Regions from separate parts of the Sphingomonas sp. GC_Shp_3 genome, predicted to be linked through region 3. Evidence: predicted binding sites of a transcription regulator. Region 3 holds the regulator's gene; each other region holds the start of a gene.
The links. The regulator LexA, encoded in region 3, represses DNA repair genes until DNA is damaged. The targets are predictions, from matches to a motif close to GTTCCNCNCTTGTTCT.
Positions count from the first base shown of each region.

Region 1: uvrA (excinuclease ABC subunit UvrA) is a predicted target of LexA. The motif match lies at 1,466-1,481, and genes of this name have one in related genera.
Region 2: OXR00_RS16855 (protein ImuA) is a predicted target of LexA. The motif match lies at 1,113-1,128, and genes of this name have one in related genera.
Region 4: radA (DNA repair protein RadA) is a predicted target of LexA. The motif match lies at 1,870-1,885, and genes of this name have one in related genera.

Region 1 is NZ_JALNUT010000002.1:450,568-453,681, forward strand. Features, by position in the region: gene uvrA (excinuclease ABC subunit UvrA) at 1-1,458, opposite strand, end outside; gene OXR00_RS07825 (carbohydrate porin) at 1,643-3,114, shown strand, end outside.
Region 2 is NZ_JALNUT010000011.1:56,543-59,656, forward strand. Features, by position in the region: gene OXR00_RS16850 (3-methyl-2-oxobutanoate dehydrogenase (2-methylpropanoyl-transferring) subunit alpha) at 1-982, opposite strand, end outside; gene OXR00_RS16855 (protein ImuA) at 1,146-1,904, shown strand; gene OXR00_RS16860 (DNA polymerase Y family protein) at 1,810-3,114, shown strand, end outside.
Region 3 is NZ_JALNUT010000001.1:918,295-921,408, forward strand. Features, by position in the region: gene glp (gephyrin-like molybdotransferase Glp) at 1-805, shown strand, start outside; gene lexA (transcriptional repressor LexA) at 875-1,555, shown strand; partial or broken gene OXR00_RS04545 (ComEC/Rec2 family competence protein) at 2,127-3,114, opposite strand, start outside.
Region 4 is NZ_JALNUT010000001.1:153,915-157,028, forward strand. Features, by position in the region: gene OXR00_RS00750 (DUF938 domain-containing protein) at 1-204, opposite strand, end outside; gene OXR00_RS00755 (glycosyltransferase family 1 protein) at 240-1,412, opposite strand; gene radA (DNA repair protein RadA) at 1,907-3,114, shown strand, end outside.

The DNA.
Region 1 (3,114 bases), on a different contig from region 3:
GGCCGTGAACCAGGCCAGCGCGTCGACGACCGAGAGGTGCGTGATCGACGAGATGTCGCGCATGCCGATCTTGACCGCGAGCGCCTCGGGCTTGAGGCGCGCGCCGCCGCACACTTCGCAGGGGGCGCTGCTCTGGTACTTGGACAGTTCCTCGCGCATCCACGCGCTCTCGGTGGAGAGCATGCGGCGGTTGAGGTTGCCGATCACGCCCTCGAACGGCTTCTTCACGTCGTAGCTCTTGCGCCCGTCGATAAAGGTGAGCGTGACGGGCTTGCCCTCGGTGCCGTGGAGGATGACGCGCTGGACCTCGGGCGGCAGCTCCTGCCACGCCGTATCGAGGTTGAAGTCGTATTCGCGCGCGAGGGAGCCGAGCACCTGCATGTAATAGGGCGACGGCGGGTTGGACTTGGCCCACGGCACGACCGCGCCCTTCTTGATCGACAGCGCGTGGTTGGGGACGACGAGGTCTTCGTCGAACAGCAGTTTCTCGCCGAGGCCATCGCAGGCCGGGCAGGCGCCCTGCGGTGCGTTGAAGCTGAACAGGCGCGGTTCGATCTCGGCGATGGTGAAGCCGCTGACCGGGCAGGCGAACTTCTCGGAGAAGACGATGCGGTTGTCCGGGATGCCGGTGCCCTTCATCTTCTTCGGCGCAGCCTTGCCCTTGGCGATCGTCTCGCCCTCGGCCTGCCCTTCGCTGACCGGCATCGGCGCGTTCCCGGCGAGACCGGCGACGGTCGCGTCGACGAGATCGACATAGGCAAGCCCCTCGGCGAGCTTCAGCGCGGTCTCGAAACTCTCGGCGAGGCGGGTTGCGCTGTCGGCGTTCACGACGAGGCGATCGACCACCACTTCGATGTCATGCTTGAGCTTCTTGTCGAGCGCAGGCGCTTCCTCGATCTCATGCAGTTCGCCGTCGATGCGGACGCGGGTGAAGCCGGCCTTCTGCCACTCCATCATCTCCTTCTTATATTCGCCCTTGCGACCACGGATGACGGGGGCAAGCAGGTACAGCCGCGTCCCTTTGGGCAGCGCCATCACGCGGTCGACCATCTGCGACACCGTCTGCGCGGCGATCGGCAGGCCGGTGGCGGGCGAGTACGGGATACCCACGCGCGCCCACAGCAGGCGCATGTAATCGTAGATCTCGGTGACGGTCGCCACCGTCGAGCGCGGGTTGCGCGAGGTGGTCTTCTGCTCGATCGAGATGGCGGGGGACAGGCCCTCGATGTGATCGACATCGGGCTTCTGCATCATTTCGAGGAACTGACGCGCATAGGCGCTCAAGGATTCGACGTAGCGGCGCTGCCCCTCGGCATAGATCGTGTCGAACGCGAGGCTCGATTTTCCGGAGCCGGACAGGCCGGTAATGACCGTCAGCGTATCGCGCGGAATGTCGACCGAAACGTTCTTGAGGTTGTGCTCACGCGCGCCGCGTACGGAAATGGTGGTAAGGGCCATGCCGGTGGTTCTAGCTTTGTTCTGAAGGGGTTTCCAGAGCGGAGATAGGAACGGTTACCGCGCGCTGCGAGGGTGCATATTCGTTTCACCTTCGCCACAAAGCGATTATGGCGAGAACCGCACTGGCCCCCGCAACCTGCGCGCTGCCTATCGCAGCGATCGCGCCCAAGGATGTACTTCGACCATGATCGTGACGACGGTCCGCCGTATCGCCCCCGTACTGGGTGCGGCCGGGTTGCTCACCGGCGCAAGCGCCTACGCGCAGACACGGCCCACCGACGCCGCCCCGCCCCCGACCGACACGCAGAAGCCGCCGACCGATACGCAGAAGCCGCCGACCGCAAAGCCGGCCGCGCCGTCGGCCCCCGTCGATATCGGCGCGCCGGCACCCGCGCCGGAGGCGGCATCCGCAACCGACACGCAGGCACCCGCCAACGCCGCGCCACCCGCCAACACACCGGCCGCGCGGCGTCGCTACACCCACGCGCTGCACCCCTATGACACGTCACCCAACGCACCGATCGGCGATACGCGCTATCAGGCGCCGCCGGGGCTGTTCGGCGACTGGCGCAAGACGCGCACGTACCTTGGCAAGCGCGGCATCGCGGTGTCGGCGCGCTATGCCTCGGAAAGCGCGTGGAACGTCACCGGCGGTGAACGTGAGAAGGTAACCGAGACCGGGCAATTCGACGTCGGCGCCAAGTTCGATCTCGACACGATCGCCGGGATCGATGGCGGCACATTCCAGGCGACGGTGACGTGGCGGCGCGGGCGCAACCTGTCGGACGATGCCGGCCTCAACACGCTGCAACAGGTGCAGGAGGTCTATGGTCGCGGCCAGACCGTGCGCGTTACGGAGCTCTGGTACCAGCAGAAGCTCGGCGATCAGGTCGAGGTGAAGCTCGGCCGCACCAATCCGGGTGCGGACTTCGCGGTGTTCTCGTGCCACTTCATGAACCTGACCTTCTGCGGCGCGCAGCCGGGCAATCTGGTCGGCGACTACTGGACGAACTGGCCGATCGCGCAGTGGGCCGGCATCCTCCATGCCGATGTCGGGCATGGCGCCTATGTGCAGATCGGCGGTTATGTCGAAAACCCGAACGACCTGAAGAACAGCTTCTTCATCGCGCGGTTTCGCGGCGCGAACGGCGTGCTGATCCCGGTCGAGGCAGGCTGGACGCGTGGGTTGGATGGCGGCCATGTCGGCGCGTACAAGATCGGCGGCTGGTATTCGACGACCAAGGGCGACGACGTGCTGCTCGACATCGACCGGCGCCCGATCGTCATCACCGGGCTCGCACCGCTGCGACATTCCGGCCGCTACGGCGTGTTCGCCAGCATGCAGCAGCAGATCACCGGCACGTCCAAGGATGGCAAGGCGCTGACCGGGCTCGGCGTGTTCGCGAATGTGACACAGGCCGACCGCGCCACCAGCGTGACCGACAACCAGGTCGCGCTCGGCGTGTTCTACAAGGGGTTGCTGCCGGGCGTGTCGGGCGACGTGCTGGGCGTCGCGGTCGGCCGTACCAACGTCAACGGGCGCGCGGCGCAGGCGGACACGCTGGTCCCCGGTACGCCGGTGCGCGACGCCGAATATGCCGCCGAACTCTATTACAGCATCACGCCGGTGCCGTGGCTGGAGTTGCAGCCGAACGT
Region 2 (3,114 bases), on a different contig from region 3:
GGTACTGGCCGGGATCGTCCGAGGTGGAATGCCCTTCGACGCGGTAGGTGAAATGCTCGATCAGCGTCGGGCCCTGGTTGGTGCGCGCCCGCTCCGCCGCCCAGGCAGTGGCGGCATAGACAGCAAGCGCATCGTTACCGTCGACCCGCAAGCCCGCGATCCCATAGCCGATCGCACGCGCCGCAAAGGTGGTCGCCTCCGCGCCGGCAAACCCGGAAAAGCTCGAGATCGCCCACTGGTTGTTGACGACGTTGAAGATTACCGGCGCGCGGTACACGGAGGCGAAGGTACAAGCGGAGTGGAAATCACCCTCGGCGGTCGATCCCTCACCGCACCAGGCGGCGGCGATGCGGGTGTCGCCCTTCGCCGCGCTCGCCATCGCCCAGCCGACGGCTTGCGGATATTGCGTGGTGAGGTTGCCGGAGATCGAGAAGAACGACGCCTCCTTGACCGAATACATGATCGGCAACTGCTTGCCCTGCAGCCGGTCGCCCTTGTTCGAATAGATCTGGTTCATCATGTCGACCAGATCCCAGTCGCGCGCGATGAGCAGGCCCTGCTGACGATATGACGGGAAGCACATGTCGTCACGATCGAGCGCGAACGCGGCGGAAACGGCCACTGCCTCCTCACCGGTGCACTTCATGTAGAAGCTGGTCTTGCCCTGTCGCTGCGCGCGGAACATGCGTTCGTCGAACGCACGCACGGTCACCATGCTGCGCAGCATGCCGCGCAGCGTATCGGGGTCGAGTCGCGGGTTCCACGGACCGACCGCCTGTCCATCCTCGTCCAGCACGCGCACGAGATCATAGGCTAGGTCGGTGAAATCCTCAGCTCGATCGGCGGTGTCGGGCCGACGCGCCTGGCCGGCGGGGGGCAGTTTGACTTGCGTGAAGTCTACCGCATCGCCCGGTCGGAAGCGCGGCTCCGGCACGTACAGCGAGAGGGGGGGCAGGTTCGCGCCTTGACGGTCGCTGGACATCACATCTCCGGCTTCGGTTCGGATCGCCTTCATCAGCGCCCGAAATCATCTTGTGCACTGTTGTTATTATATTTCAACCGGCTTTGCTAGATCTCCGTTGCGCAAAGCCATTGACTCGCCGCATCAAAACAGAACAAAATAGGAACAGTTAGCAGCGAGTCGAATCGTGTCGTCAGCCACTATAGCAGAATTGCGCGAAAGCCTGCGAGCGATCCAGGGCGACGGCTACAAGCGTCGCCCGGTTTTGCCGTTCGGTGTGGCGGCGCTCGACGAGCGGATCGCAGGCGGCGGTTTGCGGCTCGATTCGTTGCATGAGGTTGCCGCCGCCAGCCCGAATCCCGGCGACGATGCCGCCGCGACATTGTTCATGGCGGGCGCCGCCGCGCGGGCATGGGGGCCGGTATTGTGGGTGGTACGCCGGCGCGATCTGTTCGCGCCGGGCCTGTATCAGGCCGGGCTTGATCCTGACCGCGTGCTCTATGCGGAGGCCTCCGACGATGCCGAGGTGCTCGCGTTGATGGAGGAGGGGCTGCGGCACCGTGGCCTCGGCGCAGTGATCGGCGAGGTCAAGCGCGCCGCCATGCCCAATACGCGCCGCCTGCAACTGGCGGCGGAAGGCGGCAAGACCATCGCGCTGCTGCTGAAACGCCATGCGAGGGAAGGCGGCAATCCGCTTCACGTCCCCTCCGCCGCAATCACACGCTGGCGGATCGGCAGCGCGCCCTCCACGCCGCTGCCGGTCGAGGGGGTGGGGCGCGCCTGCTGGCACATCGACCTCGTCCGCCAGCGCGGCGGCGAGCCTTTCCAAACCATCATGGAGGCATGCGATGAAACGGGTCGCCTCGCTCTACCTGCCCGACTGGCCGATCGAACGGCTGCGACGGATGACGCGGATCGATACGTCTATGTCGAGGCGGCCTGACGTCGCGAGACCAAATAGCGCAGCTATTTCGCACGGCGACGAAGGCGGCCGGCGGCGCGAGGCGTCGTCCGGCGACACGGGCTTTGGCCGTGGCGCTACCCCCCTCGAGAAAGCCGCTGCCGCCGAACGTGCGGAAACATGCTCTGTCCCTCGCGGCGGAGGCTGGCGTCCGGGCGCGCGCTGGGCTCGGGAAGACGTCGAAGCGCAGATCGCCGCTTTGCCCGCACACCAGCGGCCTCCGTTTCGCGACCTCGGCCGTCGCAGCGAAGCGGCCGCACCACCGTTCCGCGCGATGCGTGCCGACGAGGCGACCGGGGGCCAACCCTTCCGCCCGGCGGGCTCGGTTCCGAAATCGCTCGGGCCAGACCCGCGCAGCATGGCCGGACATCCGGACTCTTCCGGACGCGAGACGTTGCAGCGTCCGAGATTGCGTGACATCGCCGCGCCGGAGCGTCCCACCCCGGTCTGCCATAGCGGTGAGGATCGCCCGCTCGTCACCAGCATCAAACAGGGCAGCCGCCTCGTCATCGCCGCGGCCTGCGCCGGCGCACGTGCGCTCGGCCTAGCCCCCGGCATGGCGATAACGCAGGCCCGTGCGCTGGTGCCGGAACTCGACATCCGCGACGCCGATCCCGCAGGTGACGCCGCCGATCTGCTGCGCCTCGCCATCACGGCGGCACGCCGCTGGACGCCGCTCACTGCGCTTTCCACAACGGACGGGGGGGATGCGGACGGGCTGATGCTCGATATCACCGGCTCCGCACATCTGTTCGGCGGTGAGGCCCGGATGGCGCAGCGCATCGTCCGGTTGCTTGGGCGACTGGGCTTCACCGCGCGAATCGCGGTGGCGGACACGGCGGGTGCGGCTTGGGCGATGGCGCGGTTCGGTGGACGGGGGTGCAGCATCGTGCCGCCCGCGCGTCATGTCGAGGCGATTGCCGGCTTGCCCCTCGCCGCGCTCCGCCTCGATTCCGGCGCGGTCGATGGGCTTGTTCACCTTGGTGTGGATACAATCGGCCAGCTTGTCGCAATGCCGCGCGCGCCCCTCGTGCGCCGGTTTGGAGACGCGCTCGTCACCCGCATCGATCAGGCGAGCGGGCGTGTCGCCGAGCCGCTCGATCCGGTCGTTCCGCCCGAGCCGATCTTGGTCGAGCAGCGTTTCATGGAGCCGATCGCCACGGCCGAGGCGATTGCGCATTGGCTCGGTGTG
Region 3 (3,114 bases):
GCTCGGCCGTAACGTTCGGCGTAAGGGGCTGGATTTCACCGCGGGCGACATACTGGTCGCGCGGGGTGAGCGGCTCACGCCGGCGCGGATCGCCGTGGCGGCCACCGGCGGACACGGCACGTTGCCTGTGCACCGGCCGTTGCGCGTGGCTACGGTCGCGACAGGAGACGAGCTGGCGGTTCCAGGCGCGCCGCTGTCACCGGGCGCGCTGCCGGAATCGAACGGTGCAATGCTCGCGGCGATGCTTGCCGATCTCCCTGTCGAGATCGTCGACCTCGGCATTCTACCCGATCGTCTCGACACCATCACCCAGGCATTTGCGGCGGTTCGCGCGGACATTCTCGTCACCACGGGTGGCGCATCGGTTGGCGATCACGATCTGGTCCGACCGGCGCTCGAAGCTGCCGGTGGGAAGCTCGACTTCTGGAAAATCGCGTTGCGGCCGGGTAAGCCCATGCTCGCGGGGCGATTGAACGACGTGGTCGTGCTCGGCCTCCCGGGCAATCCCGTGTCCGCTTTCGTCACTGCGACATTGTTCCTGCGTCCGCTCATTGCCCATATGGCTGGGGCCGCCCAACCCCTGCCGCGCCGCGCTTGCGCAGTGTTGGGCGAAGATCTGCCTGCCAACGATCACCGCGCCGACTATCTACGCGCCGAAACGCGCGGCGGTCGCGTGTACGTCGCCGCAATTCAGGACAGTTCGATGTTACGCACGCTCGCGCGCGCTGACTGCTTGGTTATCCGCCCGCCCAATGCTCCGGCGGCAAAAGCCGCCGACTCGGTGGAAATCCTGCCGCTTTCGTGATGGATCGGCCTTGACGAGGGTAATTTCGTTCCATATTGGTTCCTCATCTGTTCGGATGGAGGAACGTCGATGCTCACTCGCAAGCAGCACGAGCTGATTTGCTTCATCAATGATCGCCTTGAGGAGACCGGCGTCTCTCCTTCCTTCGAGGAGATGAAGGAGGCGCTCGACCTCAAGTCGAAATCTGGCGTCCATCGCCTGATCAGCGCGCTGGAGGAGCGGCAATTCATCCGCAGACTGCCCAACAGAGCACGCGCCCTCGAAGTGCTGCGTATGCCGGAGCGGATCGCACCGGCAAAGAAAGTGGCTTCGCTGCCTGACCCGGCCGCCGCTTCCAACGTCCGCACCGTGCCGCAACCTGCGAACGATGTGATCGAAATCCCGTTGCATGGCCGCATCGCTGCCGGTGTGCCGATCGAGGCTTTCGAGGGGCAGTCTATGCTTGCAGTCCCAGCTGCCTTGCTGGGCGGTGGTGAACATTACGCGCTCGAAGTCGCCGGCGATTCGATGGTCGACGCCGGCATCCTGGATGGCGACTACGCGCTGATCCGGCGCACTGAGACTGCGCGGGACGGTGAGATCGTGGTGGCGCTGATCGAAGAGGCGGAAGCCACACTTAAGTATTTCCGCCGCGAGGGCGCGATGGTTCGGCTTGATCCTGCCAATCGCTCCTATGACCCGCAGCGCTACGCACCCGCGCAGGTGCGGATCCAGGGTAAGCTCGCCGGGTTGCTGCGCCGCTACGATTGATCCGCCATGGGTGGCGGTCGCCCGGCTGGTTAACGGTGGTCACGGTAGCGGTCGAGAACGTCACCGCCACGCCACCGGTTTTCGCCAGCATCGCCTTGTTGAGCTTGAGCCAGCGTGGGCGGCAGGCACGTGGCAGGTTGCGATCACTAATGACGATATCGACGGTCGTGCATAACGGCACGAGTTGTTCGGTTGGAACGAAGTAGCCGCTTCGTGTCGCCAGAATGCGCCAGCGCCGACCGCCGCTGCTGCGCTGAACGAGGCACACGTCCCGGCTGCACCGCGCATCTGGCTGCTCGGACAGCAGCAACGGCACGCCCACTATACCACCATTCTCGGCAAAGGTGTTTGCGGTGTAGTCGCCAGTTCGGTCGCGCAGCACGGCGAGATTGCCGCCGGCTGTGCGAATAGCAGCATGTCGACCATCGCTGGTTACCAGCAAATCCGGAACGGGCGTGAGCAGCGCCCAAGTCGCGCCGATCACCAGCGGCACGGCACCGATACGCCGCCACCGCGTCCGCCACAACGCGATCCACAAGCCGCCCACGACCATCAGCGCGTAGGCGCCGGTCGGCATCGCTGGGATGGAGGCAACGGCTCCCGGCAGCGCGGCGACCGAGTGCGCGATCCACAACAGCAGGTCGAGAGAACGGGCCGTCACCCACCAGAACGGCCAGCCCGCGCCAATTTCGTCGAACACCAGCGCGAGCGCTTCGAACGGCATGGTGACGAACGTGGTGAGCGGGATCGCGATGATGTTGGCGACCGATCCATACACGCCGGCCCGGTGAAAATGGAACGCAGAGATCGGGATCAGCGCCAGTTCAACAACCGCGCCGGTGAACAACAACGACAGCAGCCCACGCGCCATCGCCTGCCACCGCTTCTCCTCATGCGGGCCGAACCAGCGCTTCACTGCCGGATGTTCATGCAGCGACACGATCGCCGCGACCGCCGCAAACGACAGTTGGAAGCTCGGGCCAGCCAGTGCCTCCGGATACAGCACCAGCACCACGAACGCACCTGCCGCAACCAGTCGCAACGTAATCGCCTCACGCCCCATCATCAGCGCCGTCAGCACCAGCAGCGCCGCCACGCATGATCGCACCGTCGGCACCTCCGCCCCGGTCAGCAGCGTGTAGCCGATCGCCGCGACCGCTCCGGCGCCAGCCGAGATCATCGGCACGCGCCAGCGCAAGGCGACGCAGGGGCTGAGCGCCAGTAACCGCCCGACGATCAGCATCACGGCACCGACTGCGGCGGTTATGTGCAGCCCGCTGACCGACAGCAGATGCGCCAACCCCGATCTGCGCATCGCATCGGCGTCGCCCTCTGAAATCGCGTATTGGTCGCCTGTCGCCAGCGCTGCCGCGATCGCGCCCGCTCCTCCGGGGGCGCTATGCTGGATATGAAGCGATAGCGCCGCGCGAAGGCGGCCTAGCCCCAATCCACTGCCGCGCGTTCCGGGGGTCAGCACCGTCACCGGCGCGAGCCCGCGACCGGTCGCGCCGATCCCGTCGAACCAGGCGACACGCGCGAAATCATACGCGCCAGGCACC
Region 4 (3,114 bases), 760 kb from region 3:
CGAGGTCCGCGCCGCGAGCGAAGGGTCGCTGGGCTGCCAGATCAGCGTCGGCATGGCGGCGGCGAAGTGCGTGATATGCTCACCGGAACCGCTCGCGATCTCCAGCACTGTCCCGCGCTCCGGCAGCACCGTGCGCAACACGTCCAGGATCGATTCGCGATTGCGAAGGGCTGCCGGACTGCTCAGGCGGTGGTCTATGTCCATGGTGCGCCTTGCGACAGGGCGCGGCCAAAGCCAAGTCAAACCGGCGTATGCGCCGCCTGTACCGGGGTGCGGGCGATCACGCGCAGATACGTGTCGAGCACGGTCTGGTTGATCCGCTCCCAACGATAGCCGGCCGCCTCCGCCACGCCGGCGCGGCCTGCACCGACGCGGAAGCTGGCGTCTTCGCAGAAGCGTTGCAGCGCGTCGGCATAGCCCTCGATATCGGTCGGATCGACGATCAGCCCGGTCAAGCCGTCTTCCAGCAGCCCGACCGCGCCTGACGCCCGCGCCGCCACCACCGGCACACCCGCCGCCATCGCCTCCAGCGTTACGTTGCCGAACGTCTCGGTCACGCTCGGGTTGAAGAACACGTCCATTGATGCGACCGCGCGGCCGAGATCGTCGCCCGTCACGAAGCCTGCGAACACCGCATCGGGAATCTCCTTGGCGAACCAGCCGCGTGCGGGACCTTCACCGACGACCAGCGTCCGGTGCCGCACGCCACGCACGTCGAGCGCGTGCATCGCCTTGGCGAACACATCGAGACCTTTTTCCTTGACCAGCCGGCCGAGGAAACCGATCGCGATCTCGTCATCGCCGATACCGAGCGAACGCCGCCATTCGAGGCTGCGCCGGGCCGGGCTGAAGCGATCGTGGTTCACGCCGCGCGACCAGCGCGTGACCGGCGTTGTCACGCCCCATTCGCGCAGGATCTCGCCCATCATCTGGCTGGGGGCGAGCACCTCATCGACGCCTTGGTAGAATTTGCGCTGCATGCGCACGATCAGCGGCGCGACGAAGCCGATGCCGTAATATTGCACATAGGTCTCGAAGCGCGTGTGGTAAGACGCGACCACCGGAATGCCCTTTTCCCGTGCATAGCGTACCGCCGAGTGGTTGAGGAAATCCGGCGCCGAGACATGGACGAGGTTGGGCGCGAACGCATCCAGATCGGCGCGAACGTGCGCATCAATGGCGAGCCCAAGCTTATACTCGGCACGGCCGCCCGGCATCTTGACCGAGCGCGTGCCGACCAGATCGCCGGTCGGCGCGAACGCTGGCTTGCGGCTCACCGGCGAATAGACGCGCACCGCCGCACCCTGCTTGAGAAGATAGCCGACCAGCAGGTTTAGCGTCTGGTTGGCACCGTCGCGGGTGTAATTATAATTGCCGCTGAAAAGCGCAACGCGGAGGTCTGTCGCCTGCATCGCCGCGCCATAGCGTCGAGTCGGCGGATTGGGAACAGGACGTTTCGGACGCGGTGGAACGGCGGGTCTCTTTTGCTCGCTAGCGGTCGGCTTGTGTGCGGCGATCCGCTGTTTCGGCCGCAGCCGCCGGAAGACCGGTCCGTGTGTTCAGAAGCGTGGCGACTGATCGTAAAGCCCCGCATCATTATCAGCAGATCGCTCGCGCTGAGATGTCGCGGCGCCGGCTTTCTACGGAGGCGAGGTGCATGCCAGTGAGGTTCCACACCGAACGAGCATGTCACGGATTTCGGCAGAGTCCGTCGGTAGGACCGCCTGACGCACTAAAAATCGCCCATGATCGTCCAGTCCACTCAACCGATCGTACCAGTCCGTCCCAAGCAGCCAGGCAACATCGGTCCCCAAATTAGCAGAGCTCCCGGCCGCACAGGTCGGGTCGCGCGCTTCGGGCAAGTTTTTTGTTCTCTAATCGTTCCGGCTCGGGTATCGGACACAGCATGGCGAAACCACAGAAGCGCTACGTCTGCCAATCTTGCGGCTCGGTCTCTCATCGCTGGGCCGGGCAATGCGGGGATTGTTCGGAATGGAACACGATGGTCGAGGAGGCGGGTGCCGTCGTCACGCCGTTCCAGGCCAAGCATAACCTGCAAGGTGGCGGGCGTTTCATCACGCTGTCCGGCCTCGATACCGACGTCGAACTCCCCGACCGGATGGCGAGCGGCATCGCCGAGTTCGACCGCGCGCTCGGTGGTGGTTTCGTGGAAGGATCGGCAACGTTGATCGGCGGCGATCCGGGGATCGGCAAGTCGACGCTGCTGTTGCAGGCGGCCGCGAAGATGGCGCTTGCCGGCAAGAGCGTCGCCTATGTTTCTGGCGAAGAGGCAGCCGATCAGGTGCGCCTTCGCGCGCGGCGGCTGGGGCTCGGCAACGCACCGGTGCAACTCGCCTCCGCCACCTCTACGCGCGATATCCTGACGACGCTCTCCCAAGGCACGCCGCCCGACCTGCTGGTGATCGATTCGATCCAGACGATGCACTCCGATCTGATCGAGGGCGCACCGGGTACGGTCAGCCAGGTCCGCGCCTCCGCGCAGGAACTGATCCGTTTCGCCAAGGAACGTGGCACGGCGGTGGTGCTGGTCGGCCATGTCACGAAGGACGGCAGCATCGCCGGTCCGCGTGTGCTGGAACACATGGTCGATACCGTGCTGAGCTTCGAGGGCGAGCGCAGCCACCAGTATCGCATCCTGCGCGCGATCAAGAACCGCTTCGGCGGCACCGACGAGATTGGCGTGTTCGCGATGGTTGCGGAAGGCCTGACGGAGATTTCCAACCCTTCCGCACTGTTCCTGACGCAGCGCGACGAAGGCGTGACCGGCACCACCGTTTTCCCCGCGCTGGAGGGGACGCGGCCGGTGCTGGTCGAAATCCAGGCGCTGGTGGTGCGGCTGGCGAGTGGCGCGACGCCCAGGCGGGCGGTGGTCGGCTGGGACAGTGGGCGGCTGGCGATGATCCTTGCGGTGCTGGAGGCGCGCTGCGGCCTGAGTTTTTCGGCGTGCGAAGTCTATCTGAACATCGCCGGAGGATACCGTGTGCAGGACCCGGCCGCAGATCTCGCGGTCGCGGCGGCGCTGATCTCCGGCCTGTCCGAGCGGCCGGTCCCCGCCGACGCGGTCGCGTTCGGCGAGATTGCGCTGTCTGGCGA